Regions from separate parts of the Micromonospora peucetia genome, predicted to be linked through region 1. Evidence: predicted binding sites of a transcription regulator. Region 1 holds the regulator's gene; the other holds the start of a gene.
What was found. The regulator HspR, encoded in region 1, represses chaperone genes until heat shock. The targets are predictions, from matches to a motif close to TTGAGTNNNNNNNACTCAA.
Positions count from the first base shown of each region.

Region 2: the regulator HspR is predicted to act here: its motif matches at 1,532-1,550, upstream of lon (endopeptidase La).

Region 1 covers NZ_FMIC01000002.1:1,926,547-1,935,029, forward strand. Annotated here, with positions in the region: gene GA0070608_RS09040 (cation:proton antiporter) at 1-588, shown strand, start outside; gene GA0070608_RS09045 (hypothetical protein) at 770-1,201, shown strand; gene GA0070608_RS09050 (hypothetical protein) at 1,419-1,628, opposite strand; gene GA0070608_RS09055 (heat shock protein transcriptional repressor HspR) at 2,450-2,890, opposite strand; partial or broken gene dnaJ (molecular chaperone DnaJ) at 2,937-4,129, opposite strand; gene grpE (nucleotide exchange factor GrpE) at 4,216-4,944, opposite strand; gene dnaK (molecular chaperone DnaK) at 4,992-6,878, opposite strand; gene GA0070608_RS09075 (GTPase domain-containing protein) at 7,102-8,483, shown strand, end outside.
Region 2 covers NZ_FMIC01000002.1:5,145,738-5,154,220, forward strand. Annotated here, with positions in the region: gene GA0070608_RS23305 (PDDEXK family nuclease) at 1-16, shown strand, start outside; gene GA0070608_RS23310 (histone-like nucleoid-structuring protein Lsr2) at 722-1,069, opposite strand; gene GA0070608_RS32770 (hypothetical protein) at 1,152-1,298, opposite strand; gene lon (endopeptidase La) at 1,573-3,903, shown strand; gene GA0070608_RS23320 (hypothetical protein) at 4,027-4,695, opposite strand; gene GA0070608_RS23325 (DEAD/DEAH box helicase) at 4,932-6,698, opposite strand; gene GA0070608_RS23330 (ArsR/SmtB family transcription factor) at 6,969-7,712, shown strand; gene GA0070608_RS23335 (cytochrome P450 family protein) at 7,836-8,483, shown strand, end outside.

The DNA.
Region 1 (8,483 bases):
TCCACGGCCATGTCGGCGAAGGACCCGGAGGCGCTGCTGCTCGGCGTACTCGGGATGACCCTGCTGGTGGCCGGCATCGCGGCGAAGCTCCAGGTGTCGGCGGCGGTCGGCGCGTTCCTGGTCGGCATCGCGCTCTCCGGGCCGGTGGCGCACCACGCCACGGAGCTGCTCACGCCGCTGCGGGACCTCTTCGCGGCGGTCTTCTTCGTCTTCTTCGGCCTGGTCACCGACCCTCGGGACATCCCGCCGGTGCTGCTGCCCGCGCTCGCGCTGGCCATCATCACCATGGGGACGAAGACGCTCACCGGCTATCTGGCAGCCCGTCGGGTCGGCATCGCCGAACCCGGTCGATGGCGGGCCGGCCTGACCCTCGTACCCCGGGGCGAGTTCTCCATCGTCATCGCCGGGCTCGCGGTGGCAGCCGGCAGCGTCGAACCGGAACTGGCGGCGCTCGCCACGGCGTACGTGCTGATCACCGTGGTGACCGGGCCGATGCTGGCACGGCTACCCGACTTCGCGTGGTTCAAGCGCTGGCTGCGGCAACGCGGTGCGGCCCAGCGGGCCCGGCCGGCGCCCGTGTCCGACTGACCGATCTCCGCTGCCGAGGGCCGGATCGACCGTACGGTCGGCCCGGCCCTCGGCCATCGGTTTGTCGAATCGCTCCCCTCGGGGTCTACCGTCGGCCAGCGCTCCGGGTTACCGTTTCGCCCCAGCAGCCAGAGCTAGTGGGTGGCCGACGCCCCCGCGGACGAGAGCGGAAGGTTGGCCGGTGAGCGTGCAGGAGTGGACGTTCCACGGCTTCGCCAACCCCGTCGACCCGACGCCCGCCGAGTTGCGGACTTGGGCCTACCAACCGGATTCCGTACCGCTGACCTCGATGCCGCCGGACTGGGACCTGCTGGTCTCCGGCGACCGGCTGGTGGCGGTGCTCTTCGACCTGGCGATGGACCCGACCTGCCCGGCCCGCCGGTTCGCGCTGCACTGTCTCTACATCTACGCCGCCGACGGCATCCGGACGAACTTCCGCGCTCACCCGAAGCGGCGCTTCCGCAAGCTGGTCGAGCAGGCCGAGCGCAACGGCGACGACCTGATGCGCACCTGGGCGTACAACAGCCGGGTGCTGCTGGCCCGCCCGGAACTCTTCGTCTACCGGGACTGGTGCGAGGGCGGCCTGGTCCGGGAGAACCGCCGCCTCGCCTGAACACCACACGCGCCCGCGCGGCGCGCCGGCGTCCCGGCCCGCACCCCGAAACGGCGGGTTTTCCGGGTCCCCACACGGGCACCACGGCGTCCGGCCGCACCCCGAGACGGCGAGCTTTCCGGGCCCCACACGGGCACCACGGCGTCCCGGCCCGCACTCCCAAACGGCGAACGGGCCGGGGCCCCCCGTGGGTCCCGGCCCGCACGTCGGCGGATGGTCAGTGTTCCGGTCCGCCCTGCTTGTGGCGTCTCGTCTCGTCGCGCCCCTGGTCGACGCCGTGGTCGACCTGGTCGGCGAACCTGCCGTTCTTGATCTTGTCGGTGAAGCTGCCCTCGGTGACCCGGTCGAATCTCTCCCGGACGCTCTTCGCCAACTTTTCGAGCCGGTCCTCCGTCTGCTGCGCTACCTTCCTCGCCGCTTCCGTCATGGCTCCCCCTGCCACTGAAGTCCGGATTAAGCTGGTTAGACCTGATTCGGAGGTTAGCGGATCCGGTGCCGTCCCCGCCGGCAAACCCGCCAACCGCGCCCGGTGGAACACCGTGGGTGTCACTGCCTGCGGATGACACCCACGGTGTTCCACCGAGCGCCTCGTATCGAGGCGCTGCGAGGGTCTGCCCCATGCGGCGACGCGGATGGTCCGGCGAACCCGCAGTTTCGCGCGTCGCCCCCTCTGCCGTCCCGGCCGGCGCGCGGTTACCGGGTAGGGCGACAGAGCCAGCTTGACCTCAGGCGCGGCGGCCCACCCAACGAACGTCGCCCGCCAACGGTGATCAGGACACCATGGACCTTAAAACGGCCGGGTAACGTCCATGGCGTCCTGATCACCGGGCCGCTCGTGCGTCTCTGCCCGCCGCTCGCGCGGGAGGGAGCGGGAGAGAGCGGGAGGAGCCAGCGCTCGGCGGTTGACGTCATGCAGCGCGACGCTGCTGTCACTAATTTTTCGTGACTTGTGTCCGGCGTCGGGGGTGGGCACGCGCTGGGACGACGCGCAGGGATGCCGGTCGGCGGCGGTGAGATCGGCCGTACGGCAGCGGGTAGCGGTGGGGCCGGCGTCCTGTCCGGGGACGGACGGCGAGGGCCGGGCGGCAACGACCGGACGGCGAGGGGTCGGGCGGTAAAGGCCGGGCGGTAAAAGACCGGGCGATAAAGACCGAACGGCGAGGGGCCGGGCGGCAAAGGGGGGAAGGCGGGGGTGGGAAGGCGACCGCGCCCGGCCGGGGGAGGGCGGCCGGGCGCGGTGGGGTGTCGTCAGCGGTCGGGATTCCGTCGGGGACGCCAGACGACCAGCGCGGTGGAAATACGGTTGGTCGGCACCATGTCGCTGCCCGGGAAGGGAGCGATGGCCTCCAACTCGGCGATCCGGCGGTATGCCGCGTCCAGCTCCGCCTCCAGCCGGGCCACCCGCTGCTGCGCCTGCTCCAGCAGCCGCTCCAGCCCGATGATCCGTTTGACCCCGGCCAGGTTGATCCCGTCGTCCTGGCTGAGCCGTTGCACCTCGCGCAGCAGCACGACATCGCGCACGCTGTACCGGCGTCCGCCGCCGGCGGCACGTCCCGGCTGGACCAGGCCCAACCGGTCGTACTGGCGCAGGGTCTGCGGGTGCATTCCCGCCATCCGCGCCGCCACCGAGATCATCAGCACCTTGGCCTCGTAGGCAGGGTCACCCGAGCCGCCGAACTGATCCGACATCCCGCTCACCTCCGCGTGCACTCCACCGAGCAGACTGAACACCGGGTCAACTGAAACGACGTACCCGCGCCTCGAGATGTTCCCGGGCGGCCGGCGGGGTCTGCGCGGCGAAGGTCTCCAACGCCACACGCGCCTCGTCGGACAACCGCGCGGGCACCACCACGTCGAGCGTCACCAGCAGGTCACCCGCCTGACCGTCACGGCGGACCACCCCCTTGCCCCGGGCCCGCAGGATCCGACCGCTCGGCGTGCCCGGCGGCACCCGCAGGGTCACCGTGCCGTCGAGAGTGGGCACCCGCAGGTCCGTGCCGAGCACGGCCTCCGCGAATGTGACCGGCACCGTCAGCGTGAGGTCGTCGCCGGTACGCCCGAACAGCTCGTCCGGCCGCACCTTGACGTGTACGAAGAGGTCGCCCGCCGAGCCGCCCCGCGTGCCCGGCTCGCCCCGCCCGGCCAGCCGGATCTTCTGGCCGTCCGCCACCCCGGCCGGGAAGCGGACGTTCAGTGTGCGGGTCTTGGTGACCCCGCCGGTGCCCTGGCACTCGGGGCACTTCTCCTCCACGATCGTGCCCACGCTCTGACAGTTGCGGCACGGCTCGGAGAAGCTGAACGACCCCTGGTTGCGGTTGGTCGCCCCGGCCCCGTGGCACACCGGGCAGGTACGCGGCTGGGTGCCGGGCTTGGCCCCGTTGCCGTGGCAGGTGTCGCAGACGCCTGGGGCGCGCAGCGTCAGCGGAAGCGTCACCCCGCGTACGGCGTCCTCGAAGTCGAGTGCCACCTCGGTCTCGACGTCCCGCCCCGGGCCGGGCCGCGGGGCGCCGCCCCGCCGCCGGGACCACCGGCGCCACCGGAGAAGATCGAACCGAACAGGTCCTGGAAGCCGGCCCCGCCGAAGCGACGGTCACCGCCCCCACCGGCGGCGCCCCCGAACAGGTCGGAGACGTCGAACGGCACGCCGCCGGGCTGGCCGGCGCCACGGGCACCCCGCCGGAACGCGCCCGAGCCGAACAGCGAACGCAGTTCGTCGTACTCGCGCCGCTTGGCGTCGTCGCCGAGCACGGCGTACGCCTCGGAGGCGACCTTGAAACGCTCCTCGGCCTTCGGGTCACCGGGGTTGTGATCCGGGTGCGAATCCCGGGCCACCTTCCGGTAGGCCTTCTTGACGTCGTCTGCGGAGGCGGCCTTGTCCACGCCCAGCACGGCGTAGAAGTCCTTCTCGATCCAGTCCTTGGAACTCACCGGTCCACCCCCTCCCTAGCTGGGGACCGACCGTCCCGCCCGCCCTCTGCGGGCGGGCGGGACGGTCCGGTCGTCGTACTTCCGCACTACTCCGGGTCGGCGACCGCGACCATCGCGGGCCGCAGTAGCCGCTCACCGGCCTGGTAGCCCCGGCGCATCACCTGCACGCAGGTGGGCTCGGTGACGTCGGCCGAGGTCTGGTGGGCCACCGCCTCGTGCCGGGTCGGGTCGAACGGGTCGCCCTGCTCGCCGAACGCGGTCAGCCCGAACTTGCCGAGCGCCGTGGTGAGCTGTTCGGCCATGGTGCCGAACGGCCCGACCAGGTCACCGTGCTCGCGGGCCCGGTCCAGGTCGTCGAGGATCGGCAGCAGCGCGGCGAGCACCGCGCCGGTCGCCTGCTCGGTGACCAGACCCTTGTCCCGGTCCACCCGCTTGCGGTAGTTGGCGTACTCCGCCGTCACCCGCTGGAGGTCCCGGGTCCGCTCGTCGAGGTCCTTGCGCAGCGCCTCCAGCTCGGCGCCGAACGCGGTCGGGCCGCCGTCGACCGGCTGTGCCGGGGCGTCCACCACCGGCGGGCCGGTCACCTCGGCCGCCTCGACCTCGATCTCGTCGACCACGACCTCGGCCTCCTCGACCAGGCCCTCGGCCGGTACGTCCGACCCGGCGTCGGCGGCGGCCGGCTCGTTGGTCTCGCTGATCTTGCGGTTGTTGCGGATGACGACCCGCGGCCCGTCGCCGGCCTGCTCGGCGGGCGCGGAGCCACCCGGCGCCGACCCGGTCGCACCCGGGTCGGCGGCTCGTGGCTTCTCCGTCATGGGGCTACCTCATCCCTCTGCCGTGGTGCCGTGTCCGGGACGGATCGTCACTTCTTGTCCTCGTCCACGATCTCCGCGTCGACCACGTCGTCCGGGCCACCGGCCTGCGGCCCGCCGGCCTGCGGGCCACCGGTCGCCCCGGCGCCCGCGGCACCCGCGGCACCCGCCGCACCCGGACCGGCCTCGCCCGGCTGCTCGCCCGGCTGGTTGTAGAGCAGCGAGCCAGCCTGCTGGGAGACCTGCGCCAGCCGCTCGTGGGCCGACTTGATCTTCTCGATGTCCTGACCACCGAGCGCGCCGCGCAGCTCGCCGAGCGCCTCGTTGATCTGGTCACGGGACTCCGACGGCAGCTTGTCGCCGCTCTCGGCCAGGAACTTCTCGGTCTGCCACTGGAGCGCCTCGGCCACGTTGCGGGTCTCGGCCTCTTCCCGGCGACGCTTGTCGTCGTCGGCGTGCTCCTCGGCGTCGCGGCGCATGCGCTCGATGTCGTCCTTCGGCAGCGAGGAGCCGCCGGTGATCGTCATCTTCTGTTCCTTGCCGGTACCGAGGTCCTTGGCGTGGACGTTGACGATGCCGTTGGCGTCGATGTCGAAGGTGACCTCGACCTGCGGCACGCCGCGCGGCGCCGGCGGGAGGCCGGTCAGCTCGAAGGTGCCGAGCTTCTTGTTGTAGGCCGCGATCTCCCGCTCGCCCTGGAACACCTGGATCAGCACCGACGGCTGGTTGTCGTCCGCCGTGGTGAAGACCTCGGAGCGCTTGCTCGGGATGGTGGTGTTGCGCTCGATCAGCTTGGTGAAGATGCCGCCCTTGGTCTCGATGCCCAGGCTCAGCGGGGTCACGTCGAGCAGCAGGACGTCCTTGACCTCGCCCTTGAGCACACCGGCCTGGAGGGCGGCGCCGACGGCGACGACCTCGTCCGGGTTGACGCCCTTGTTGGGCTCCTTGCCGATGAGCTGCTTGACCAGGTCGGTCACGGCCGGCATCCGGGTCGAACCGCCGACCAGGATGACGTGCTCGACGTCGGCGACCTTGATGCCGGCGTCCTTCACGGCCTGCTCGAACGGGCCCTTGCAGCGGTCCAGCAGGTCCTGCGTCATCCGCTGGAACTCGGCCCGGCTGAGCGTCACGTCGAGGTGCAGCGGGCCCGCCGCGCCAGCCGTGATGTACGGCAGGTTGATGTTGGTGGTGGTGGCGGCGGACAGCTCGATCTTGGCCTTCTCGGCCGCCTCGCGGAGCCGCTGCAGGGCCATCTTGTCCTGACCCAGGTCGATGCCGTGCTCGCCCCGGAAGGTCTTCACCAGGTGGTCGATGATCCGCTGGTCCCAGTCGTCGCCACCGAGCTGGTTGTCACCGCTGGTGGACTTGACCTCGACGACGCCCTCGGCCAGCTCCAGCAGCGACACGTCGAAGGTGCCGCCACCGAGGTCGAAGACCAGGACGGTCTGCTCCTTGGAGCCCTTGTCCAGCCCGTACGCCAGGGCCGCCGCGGTCGGCTCGTTCACGATCCGCAGCACGTTGAAACCGGCGATCTCGCCGGCCTCCTTGGTGGCCTGGCGCTGGCTGTCGTTGAAGTAGGCCGGGACGGTGATCACCGCGTCGCTGATCTGCTCGCCCAGGTACGCCTCGGCGTCCCGCTTGAGCTTCATCAGCGTGCGAGCCGAGATCTCCTGCGGGGTGTACTTCTTGCCGTCGATGTCGACGGTCCAGTTGGTGCCGACCTCCCGCTTGACCGAGCGGATCGTCCGGTCCGGGTTGGTCACCGCCTGGCGCTTGGCGACCTCGCCGACGAGCACCTCTCCGTTGCGGGCGAACGCGACGATCGACGGGGTCGTCCGCGCGCCCTCAGCGTTGGCGATGACGGTGGGCTCACCGCCCTCCAGAACGCTGACGCAGGAGTTCGTCGTGCCGAGGTCGATACCGACCGCACGTGCCATCTTCGCTTCCCTCGCTTCATCACGTTGTGGGCAGGTGACGGGCGACGCCCGCCGAGCTGCCCGGCGGACGTCGCCCGCAGCGACCCCACCATAAGTTGAGTGAACTTGACTCAATAGTGCCACGCCCCGCGAAATCGTCAAATCGGGGTTGAGTCGATCCGACGCAACCCCGGTTGGTACCGACCGGTTGTCTTCCCTTGCTTCGGTCGGGCACGCTTTAGCGGTGACGACGCACGGCGATCCCGCCACCCCGGCCGGCACGCCCACCGTCGCAGCCCGCACCGGCCCCACGGACGCCGGGGAGGACCGGCCCGCCACCACCGGGGACGACAGCCTGCCCGCCGCACTGGCCGGCCTGCGCGCCGCGATCGGGGCGGCCCGGTTCCCGCTCGCGCTGCCCTCCGCCGAGTCCGCACGGCGGGCCGGCGGGAGCCTCAGCGACCAGCTCGACGACTACCTGCTGCCCCGGCTGCGCCGGCTCGACGCGCCGCTGCTCGTGGTGATCGGCGGGTCCACCGGCGCGGGCAAGTCCACGCTCGTCAACAGCCTGGTCCAGGCGCGGGTGAGCGCCGCCGGCGTGCTCCGCCCGACCACCCGCTCCCCCGTGCTGGTCTGCAACCCCGCCGACTCGGGCTGGTTCCGGCAGGGCGAGCTGCTGCCCGGCCTCACCCGCAGCACCGAGCCCAGCGAGGACCCCCGCACCCTGCAACTGGTCACCGCCCCGGCCCTGCCCGCCGGGCTGGCCTTCCTCGACGCCCCCGACATCGACTCCGTGGTCGACGCCAACCGGGCCCTGGCCGGCCAACTCCTGGCCGCCGCCGACCTCTGGCTCTTCGTCACCACCGCCGCCCGCTACGCCGACGCGGTCCCCTGGGAGCTGCTGCGCAGCGCCCGGGCCCGGGGCGCGGTCATCGCCATGGTGCTGGACCGGGTGCCCCCGGAGGCGGCCGACGAGATCGCCGCCCACCTGTCGGAGATGCTCGCCGCGCAGGACCTGGGCGCCGCCCCGCTCTTCGTGCTGCCGGAGACCTGGGTCGACGGGCAGGGCCTGCTGCCCGAGCGGGTCACCGCTCCACTCGCCGCCTGGTTCGCCCGGCTGGCCGCCGACGCCGACGCCCGCGCCGCCGTGGTCCGGCAGACCCTTGACGGCGCGCTCGCCGCCCTGCACCCGGCGGTCGAAGGGCTCGCCGACGCCGCCGAGGAGCAGGTCGCCGCCGTCGACGCGCTCGACGAGCGGGTGCTGGCCGCGTACCGGGGGGCGCACCGGACCGTCGAGCAGGGGTTGAAGGACGGTCGGCTGCTCCGCGGCGAGGTGCTCGCCCGCTGGCAGGAGTTCGTCGGCACCGGCGAGTTCTTCCGCACCCTGGAGGCCCGCATCGGGCGGCTGCGCGACCGGGTGGTGGCGGCCGTCACCGGCCGGCCCGCGCCCGCGTCCGAGCTGCGGGACGCGATCGAGTCCCAGCTGGTGACCCTGCTGCGGGGCGTCGCCGCCGAGGCGGCCGAGAACGCGTACACCGGGTGGAAGGCACACCCCGCCGGGGCGGCGCTGCTCGAACCGGGGCTCGCCCATCCCGCCGCCGACCTGCCCGAGCGGGCCGAGCGGCT
Region 2 (8,483 bases), 3.2 Mb from region 1:
CCTCTGCGCGGACTGATCCGCCGCGCCCCCGGCCACCCGCGGTCGGGCCCTCGCCAGGTCCACCACCGTCCGGTGCGGCTGCCGGGCCCGAGCAGCAGGGTCAGGGCCGCGATCGCCACTGGGTGCCCGCTCAGGCCGAGCGCCACCGCCGCCATCGCGGCGGCCACGTTCCCGGCCAGCATGTCCGGCCGCCGCCCTCCACCGGTCCGCGACGATTCCGCCGAGCACGCCCCCGGCCGCGCCGCCGGCCCCGTGCAACCCGCTCACGATTCCGGCGTACGCGGGGCTGAGGCCGTGTACCGACACGAGGTAGATGGCGACGAAACTGCCCAGCCGGTTGATCAGCGTGGCCGTCCAGAGGTACCAGAAGGTGCGGGGTAACCCGCCGGCCGTCTGGCTCCACCATCACGTCATCCGCCACCCCCGAGATCCGTGTAGGTAATGCTCGACAAAGCTGTCGGTTATTACACTCGGGTGGTACGACGATCGGCGGTCGCACCCGTGTGATCGTGGCGATGATCACGGTTGTGGGGTCGGTGGCGTTCGATGTCGGCCAGCCCGGCTACCCGCCGACGGCCGAGGCGGCTAATGGATCCGGCTGGGAATGGGCCCGTGCCAGGATGCGGGTCGTGCGAATGGATGGCCGTGGGAAAAGACCGGCGGGGCCGCGCTGATTCCTCAGCGTGACCCCGCGCGAGCCCGAGCGTGAGACCGGTGTCGGTCAGCGGTTCTTGTACGCCTCCACGACCTCGACCGGGATGCGACCGCGCTCGGAAATCTTGTAGCCGTTCTTGGTGGCCCATTCCCGGATGGCCCGGTTCTGCTCCCGGTCCATTCCCGAGCCGCCCGGCGCGCCCGCCCGGCGGGGTGCCCGCCCGGTGTCGACGGATCCGCGACCGATCCGCCGGCCAGCGTTGATGTACGGGTCGAGGGCCTTGCGCAGCACACCCGCGTTCTCGTCGGAGACGTCGATGGTGTAGGCCACGCCGTCCAGACTGAACTCGACGGTCCGGTCTGCCTTTCCACCGTCGAGGTCGTCGGTCAGGACCGTGATTACTTTTCTCGCCATCGTTAATTACTCCCTGTGTGGGGCGGGGTGTGGTCAAAGTTTGACCTATCCGATGGTGAATCCGCAACAATACGCGTCGTCCTCATTTCGGCGGGTCGCGGTTATCGAGGGAAAGCAGCTCGGCGCAAAGCCCGGAGGTCGGGTCGCCGATCAGGCCGGCGTGGTCGGCGAGTGCCGTCCGTTCGGGCCGGGTGAAGGCCGATGACTCGCGTGGCGGTGCTGCGCTCATCCGCTTCACGTGCGTTTCTGCTCGTGCGCTTGTTCGGTGATCCCGGTGGTGCTGCGGCCTGCCGTGATCGGCCGGCGCATGCCCGCACCTCGTTGTCGAGGCCCGCCTCGGCGCCGACGCGCAGCGCTTCCGGGTAAGAAGCCTGGCGAGCGGGTTGTCCCGCCCGAGGGGCGGCACGACGGGCCGCGACGTGGCCTGGGTCACAGTCCGGAACAAGGGGAACGCTTTGTTACTTGAGTTGGACACGCTCAACTCAACCGATAGCAGGTGTTCGATGGCAACTCTTCCGGTACTTCCCCTGACCGACGCCGTGCTCCTGCCCGGCATGGTGATCCCGGTGACCCTCGACCCGACCACCCAGGCCGCCGTCGACGCGGCCCGCGCCACCGGTGACCACAAGCTGCTCGCCGTGCCCCGCCTCGACGGCGAGTACGGCCCCGTCGGCGCGGTCGCCACCATCGAGAAGGTCGGTCGGCTGCCCAGCGGCGAACCGGCCGCCGTCATCCGCGGCCTGTCCCGCGCCCGGATCGGCTCCGGTGTGCCCGGGCCCGGTGCCGCCCTCTGGGTCGAGGCGACCGAACTCGACGAACCCGCTCCTGCCGGCCGCGCCCGCGAACTGGCCCGCGAGTACCGCGCCCTGATGACGTCCGTGCTCCAGCAGCGCGGCGCCTGGCAGGTCATCGACGCGATCGAGCGGATGACCGATCTCTCCGAGCTGGCCGACTCGGCCGGCTACGTGTCCTGGCTCAGCCTCGACCAGAAGACCGAGCTGCTCGCCGCCGGAGACGTCACCACCCGGCTGGAGCTGCTCGTCGGTTGGGTCAGGGACCACCTGGCCGAGCAGGAGATCGCCGAACAGATCGGCACCGACGTCCGCGAGGGGTTGGAGAAGTCCCAGCGGGAGTTCCTGCTCCGCCAGCAGCTTTCCGCCATCCGCAAGGAACTCGGCGAGGAGGAGCCGGACGGCTCCGCCGACTACCGGGTCCGCGTCCAGAGCGCCGAACTGCCGGACAAGGTCCGTGAGGCGGCGATGCGCGAGGTCGGCAAGCTGGAACGGGCCAGTGACGCCTCCCCGGAGGCGGGCTGGATCCGGACCTGGCTCGACACGGTGCTGGAGATGCCGTGGAGCACCCGTACCGAGGACAACACCGATCTGGCCGCGGCCCGTGCCGTGCTCGACGCCGACCACGCCGGCCTGGCCGATGTGAAGGACCGGATCCTGGAACACCTCGCCGTACGCAACCGGCGGGCCGAGCGCAACCTCGGCGTCGTCGGCGGCCGGGGCTCCGGCGCGGTGCTCGCCCTCGCCGGCCCGCCCGGCGTCGGCAAGACCAGCCTCGGCGAGTCGATCGCCCACGCGCTCGGCCGCAACTTCGTCCGGGTCTCCCTCGGCGGCGTACGCGACGAGGCCGAGATCCGCGGCCACCGGCGCACCTACGTCGGCGCGCTGCCCGGTCGGATCGTGCGCGCCCTGCGCGAGGCCGGCTCGATGAACCCGGTCGTGCTCCTCGACGAGGTCGACAAGCTCGCCGCCGGCTACTCCGGCGACCCGGCCGCCGCCCTGCTGGAGGTGCTCGACCCGGCGCAGAACCACACCTTCCGCGACCACTACCTCGAGGTCGACCTCGACCTGTCCGACGTGCTCTTCCTGGCCACCGCCAACGTGGTGGAGGCCATCCCCGGCCCGCTGCTGGACCGGATGGAACTGGTCACCCTCGACGGATACACCGAGGAGGAGAAGGTCGCCATCGCCCGGGACCACCTGCTGCCCAGGCAGCGGGAGCGCGCCGGGCTGACCGCCGAGGAGGTCGGCGTCGCCGACGACGCCCTCGCCCGGATCGCGGGTGAACACACCCGGGAGGCCGGCGTACGGCAGCTCGAACGGTCCCTTGCGAAGATCCTCCGCAAGGTCGCGGTGGCCCTGGCCACCGACCCGGCGCCGGTCCGCGTCGACACCGGCAACCTCGCCAGCTACCTCGGGCGGCCGAAGTTCACCCCGGAGTCGGCGGAGCGCACGGCCGTGCCCGGCGTGGCCACCGGCCTGGCGGTCACCGGTGCCGGCGGCGACGTGCTCTTCATCGAGGCCACCAGCATGGCCGGCGAGCCGGGACTGACCCTGACCGGCCAGCTCGGCGACGTGATGAAGGAGTCCGCGCACATCGCGCTGTCCTACCTGCGCTCCAACGGGCGCCGGCTCGGACTGGACCCGAACGCCCTCGCCGGCCGGCGGATCCACCTGCACGTGCCGGCGGGCGCGGTGCCCAAGGACGGCCCCAGCGCGGGCATCACCATGGTCACCGCCCTCGCGTCGCTGGCCAGTGGCCGGCCGGTACGACCCGAGTTCGGGATGACCGGCGAGGTGACCCTCTCCGGCCGGGTGCTGCCCATCGGCGGGGTGAAGCAGAAACTGCTTGCCGCCCACCGGGCCGGCCTGACCGAGGTGATCATCCCGGCCCGCAACGAGCCGGATCTGGACGACCTGCCCGCCGAGGTCCGGGAGGCGCTGACCGTGCACACGCTGGCCGACGTCGCCGACGTGCTCGCCCTGGCGTTGCGCCCGGCCGACGCCGACACCCTCACCGGGCCGAACCTCACCGCCGCCTGAGGCGTACGGAGGGGCTCCTGCCGACGCCTGGTGCGCGGCAGGGGCCACTTCCGGGCAGGTCAGCGCAGCGCGTGTCCCAAATGCGCTGACCAAAAAGGTTCACCGTGTTGGTGACAGCGCGGACTAGGAATGCGGCTTGTCGACGTACCCGATCTCCTCCAGCTTGTCGCCAATGAGCCGGTAGGTGGCCGTCCGCTCGATCACCAACTCGACCATTGAGGCGTCGTCGGGTCGGGTCAGGTAGACCACCTGCGCCTGGCCGGCACTGATGGTGATCTTCTCGATCGGGGTGCGGTCGCCGAGATCGACCGTGCCGACATAGGCCGGGGCGCCCTTGACGTTGCGCCAGAGCACGATGCCCCAGAACTTGCCCGTCCCACCGCCGTCGAGCATGATCGCGCGCAGCGCGTCGGCGGCGCCGTCGCCGGTCAGGTCACCGGTCGCGCACGGCGGTTGCAGGGCGACCACCACGCCGTCCTCACCGGCCCAGCGCCCCTCGGTCAGCGGGATCGGGTCGGGGTAGTTGTTGTACCGCACCTTGGTACTGCCCAGCTCCGACTCGGCCACCTGGTCGCAGGTCAGCGCGGGGACCTTCGCGGGCGGCGCGGCGGGCGGCGAGACGTTGTCGTTCGCGCTGCTGCCGTCGCCGAACGGCGGGTCGGCCACCGGTGAGTCCGACGGCACGGTCGTACCGCCGGGGCCCGGCGTGGCACCGCCGTTGATCTCGACCTTGCACCCGCCCGCCACGAGGACCAGGGCGAGCGCGGCCAGCGGCAGCAGCGTCCTGCGCATGGTTGTTCCTTTCGATGAAGTGGGCCGCAGCGTAGTGCGCCCCCGCCAGTGTCGGACCGCCACCGCGTTTAGTCGCGCGGGCCGTCGTCGAGGCCCCACAACGCGGCGACCTGGTCGGGGGTGAGTGCTCTGGCGGTGGAGCAGGGCCATCTGGCCGCTCACGGCGACACACCCAGCCGGCGTCGACAGGGGCACCTTCCCGCACGAAAACGTGAGGAAGGTGCCCCTGCGTCGGCCTAGCGGCGGTCGCGGCGGTCGGCGCCGTCGAAGCGGCGCTCGCTGCGCCCGTCGCCGTCACGGTCCCGGCGTACGGTCGCCTTGCGTCCCTTGATGGTGCTGCCGCGCAGCCCGGCGATCACGTCGTCGGCGACGGTCTGGGGCACCTCTACCAGCGAGAACCGGTCGGCGATCTCGATGGAGCCGATGTCCCGGCCGTTGATCCCGGTCTCGCCGGTGATCGCGCCCACCAGGTCCTGCGGGCGCACCCCGGCGCGCCGGCCCAACCCGATGAAGACCTGGGTGGTGCCGCCGGTGCGCGGCCGGGCACCGCCGCGGCGCTCGCCCCGGCCGCCGGCCTCCGGCCGGCCCTCACGCGGGTTCCGGACGGGGACCTGCGGAATCTCCTCCTCGTCGTCCGAGCCCGGCGACGTCGCCTCGTGCGCCAGCTTCACCGCCGCGAGGGCCACCTCCACCAGGTCGAACTCGTCGGTCAGCGACTCCACGATCGCCCGGTACGGGTCGAGGTCGTCCTCCAACAGGCTCTCCCGCAGGGCGGCCTGGGTCAGCTCCAACCTCCGGGTGCGCATGTCCGCCACCGTCGGGATCTTGTCTATGGTGATCCGCTGGCCGGTGACCCGCTCGATGGTCTTGAGCATCCGGTGTTCGCGCGGCTCGGCGAGGGTGATCGCCACACCCTCCCGGCCGGCCCGGCCGACCCGGCCGATCCGGTGCACGTACGACTCGGGCGCCGACGGGACGTCGTAGTTGACCACGTGGGTGAGCTGCTCGACGTCCAGGCCTCGGGCGGCGACGTCGGTCGCCACCAGCAGGTCCGCCGTGCCCGTGCGCAGCCGGCCCATCACCCGGTCGCGCTGCTCCTGGCTCATCCCGCCGTGCAGCGCCTCGGCCCGGTAGCCCCGGCCGTTCATGGTCTCGGTGAGCCGGTCGACCTCCTCCCGGCTGCGGCAGAAGACGATCGCCGCGGTGGGGGACTCGACGTCCAGCACCCGGCCCAGTGCCGCCGGCTTGTGCGCCCGGGAGACGATGTACGCGCTCTGCCGCACCCGGGGCGCCTCACCGGCGACCTGCTGCTCCCGGGCGATGAGGATGCGTACCGGGTCGGTCAGGTGCTTGCGGGCCAGCCCGTCGATGCGCGCCGGCATCGTCGCCGAGAAGAGCACCGTCTGCCGCTGTGCCGGCGCGTGTTCCAGGATCGCCTCGATGTCCTCGGCGAAGCCCATGTCGAGCATCTCGTCGGCCTCGTCGAGTACCACCGTGGCCAGGGAGCCCAGGTCGAGCGTGCCCCGGGCGATGTGGTCCAGCGCACGGCCCGGGGTGGCGACCACGACGTCGATCCCGGAGTCCAGGGCGCGCAGTTGCCGGCCGATCGGCTGCCCGCCGTAGATCGGCAGCACCCGGGCACCCAGGTCCTTGCCGTAGCGGTGGAACGCCTCGGAGACCTGCACCGCGAGTTCGCGGGTGGGCACCAGCACGAGCGCCACCGGGGCACCGCCGGACCGGTCGTCCGGCATCCGCTGCAACAGTGGCAGGGCGAAGGCGGCCGTCTTGCCCGTACCCGTCGCGGCCTGGCCCAGCAGGTCCCGACCGGCCAGCAGGAGCGGGATCGCCTCCCGTTGGATCGGAGTGGGCTCCTCGTAGCCGAGGGCGGACAGCGCGCCCAGCAACTCGGCGCGCAGCCCGAGATCCGTGAAGGCGCTCGTGTCGTCGAGGGTGTCGGGGCCGGGCTCGGTGGGCGGGTCGTGCCGTACGGGTGCGGAACTCATGCCGCCAAGCTTTTCATCACCGCCGCGACGCCGTTTCGCCGACCGGCACAACAGCCCCCCGACCGGGGCCGGCGGGCGCCCGGCGCCGTGCTCCGGCGGTCCGTCCTGGCGGCGTGCGTACGGTGCTCGCCCGGTCCGAGGGGGGTGGATCGCCGTGCTCGACGGCCACGCGGCGCACGGGAACACGGGGGCCTCGCCGGCGTCGAAGCGGCGGACCAGATCGTCGCCCCTTCGGTGGGTGCCGCAGCGTGTGCGTGCCAGCATGGGCCGGTGACCACCGTTGCGGACGGCCCGGCGCTGGCCCGGCTCGCCGCCCTGCTCGCCGACGACACCCGGGCCCGCTTCTGCCTGGCACTGCTGGACGGGCGGGCCTGGACGGCGGGAGAGTTGGCCCGGCTCGCCGGGGTGGCGCCGTCCACCACCAGCGACCATCTCACCCGGCTGGTCAGCGGCGGGTTGCTGGTCGAGCAGCGGCAGGGGCGGCACCGCTATGTCCGGCTCGCCGACCCCTCGGTGGCTCAGTTGATCGAGGATCTGGCCGGCCACGCCCCGGCGCCACCCACGCCCGCCGGCTCGTTGCGCGCCGCCCGTGCCGGGGCCGCGCTGGCGTACGCCCGCACCTGCTACGACCATCTGGCCGGCCGTCTCGGGGTGCGGCTGCGTGACGCGCTGCTCGCCCGCCGGCTGCTCGACGACAGCGACGGGCTGGCACTGACGTCGAACGGGCTCGACTGGCTCGCCGGGCTCGGGGTTCCGGTCGCGCCGCTGCGGGCTGCCCGCCGGCCACTGGTCCGCGACTGCCTGGACTGGACCGAGCGCCGCTCGCACCTGGCCGGGGCGCTGGGCGCGGCGCTGTGCGACCGCTTCTTCGAGGTGGGCTGGCTCAGCAGGGGCAGCGGCCGGGCGGTCCGGTTGACCCCGGCCGGCGGTCCCGCGCTGGCCGCCGCGCTCGGCCTGGCCCCGGCGGACCTCGCGCCGGATGCCGCCGCCGACACCGGGGGCGGCCGGGCCTGACCGGCGAACCGGCCCGTGCACGGCAGCGGCCGCGCCTGACCGAGCCGGCCCGCGCCCTGACCGAGTCGGCTCGCGACCGACGGTTCGGCGGGCACCGAACGAAGCCGGCCGTACGGTCGCGGCGTGACCGTGGACCAGCTCGTCATCGCGCCCGTACCCGGTACGCCGCCGTGTGGCCCGCCCGTCTTCGACCCCGACACCGGCTGGACGGTGACCCGACATGCCGACGTGTGGGCCGTGCTCACCGATCCGGCCTGCCAGGTGCCCGTCTCCGGAGGTGGCCCACCGGGCGCCCTGGCCTGGCTGCGCGGTGCTGTCAGCCGGTTCAGCGCCCCGGAGCGGCACCCCACGCGCAGGGCGGTCGGCGTCGCGATCCTGACCGCTCTCGACCCTGACGAGCTGCGTGTCGCCGCCGCCCGGCTGACCGGGGAGGCGCTCGACCGCGCCGGTGACCGCCTTGACGTGATGGCTGTGCTCGCGCGGCGGGTACCGCTGCGGGTGCTGACGGAGCGGCTGGGGCTCGCCGATCCGGACGCGGCCGGGCCGGCTGTGGCCGCCGCCTACCACCCCGGCGCGGACGCCGCGCGCGTCGCCGCAGCCGACGGTGCGGTGGCGGCTCTGCTGGCGATGACGCCGCCGGGTCCGCCCGAGGCGGTGGCGAACCGGACCGGCCTGCTGGTCCAGGCGTGCGACGCCACCGCCGGGCTGATCGGCGCCGCCGCCCGGCACGGGCTGGCGGTGCCGCCGACGATGCCGACCGGCGAGTTGCTC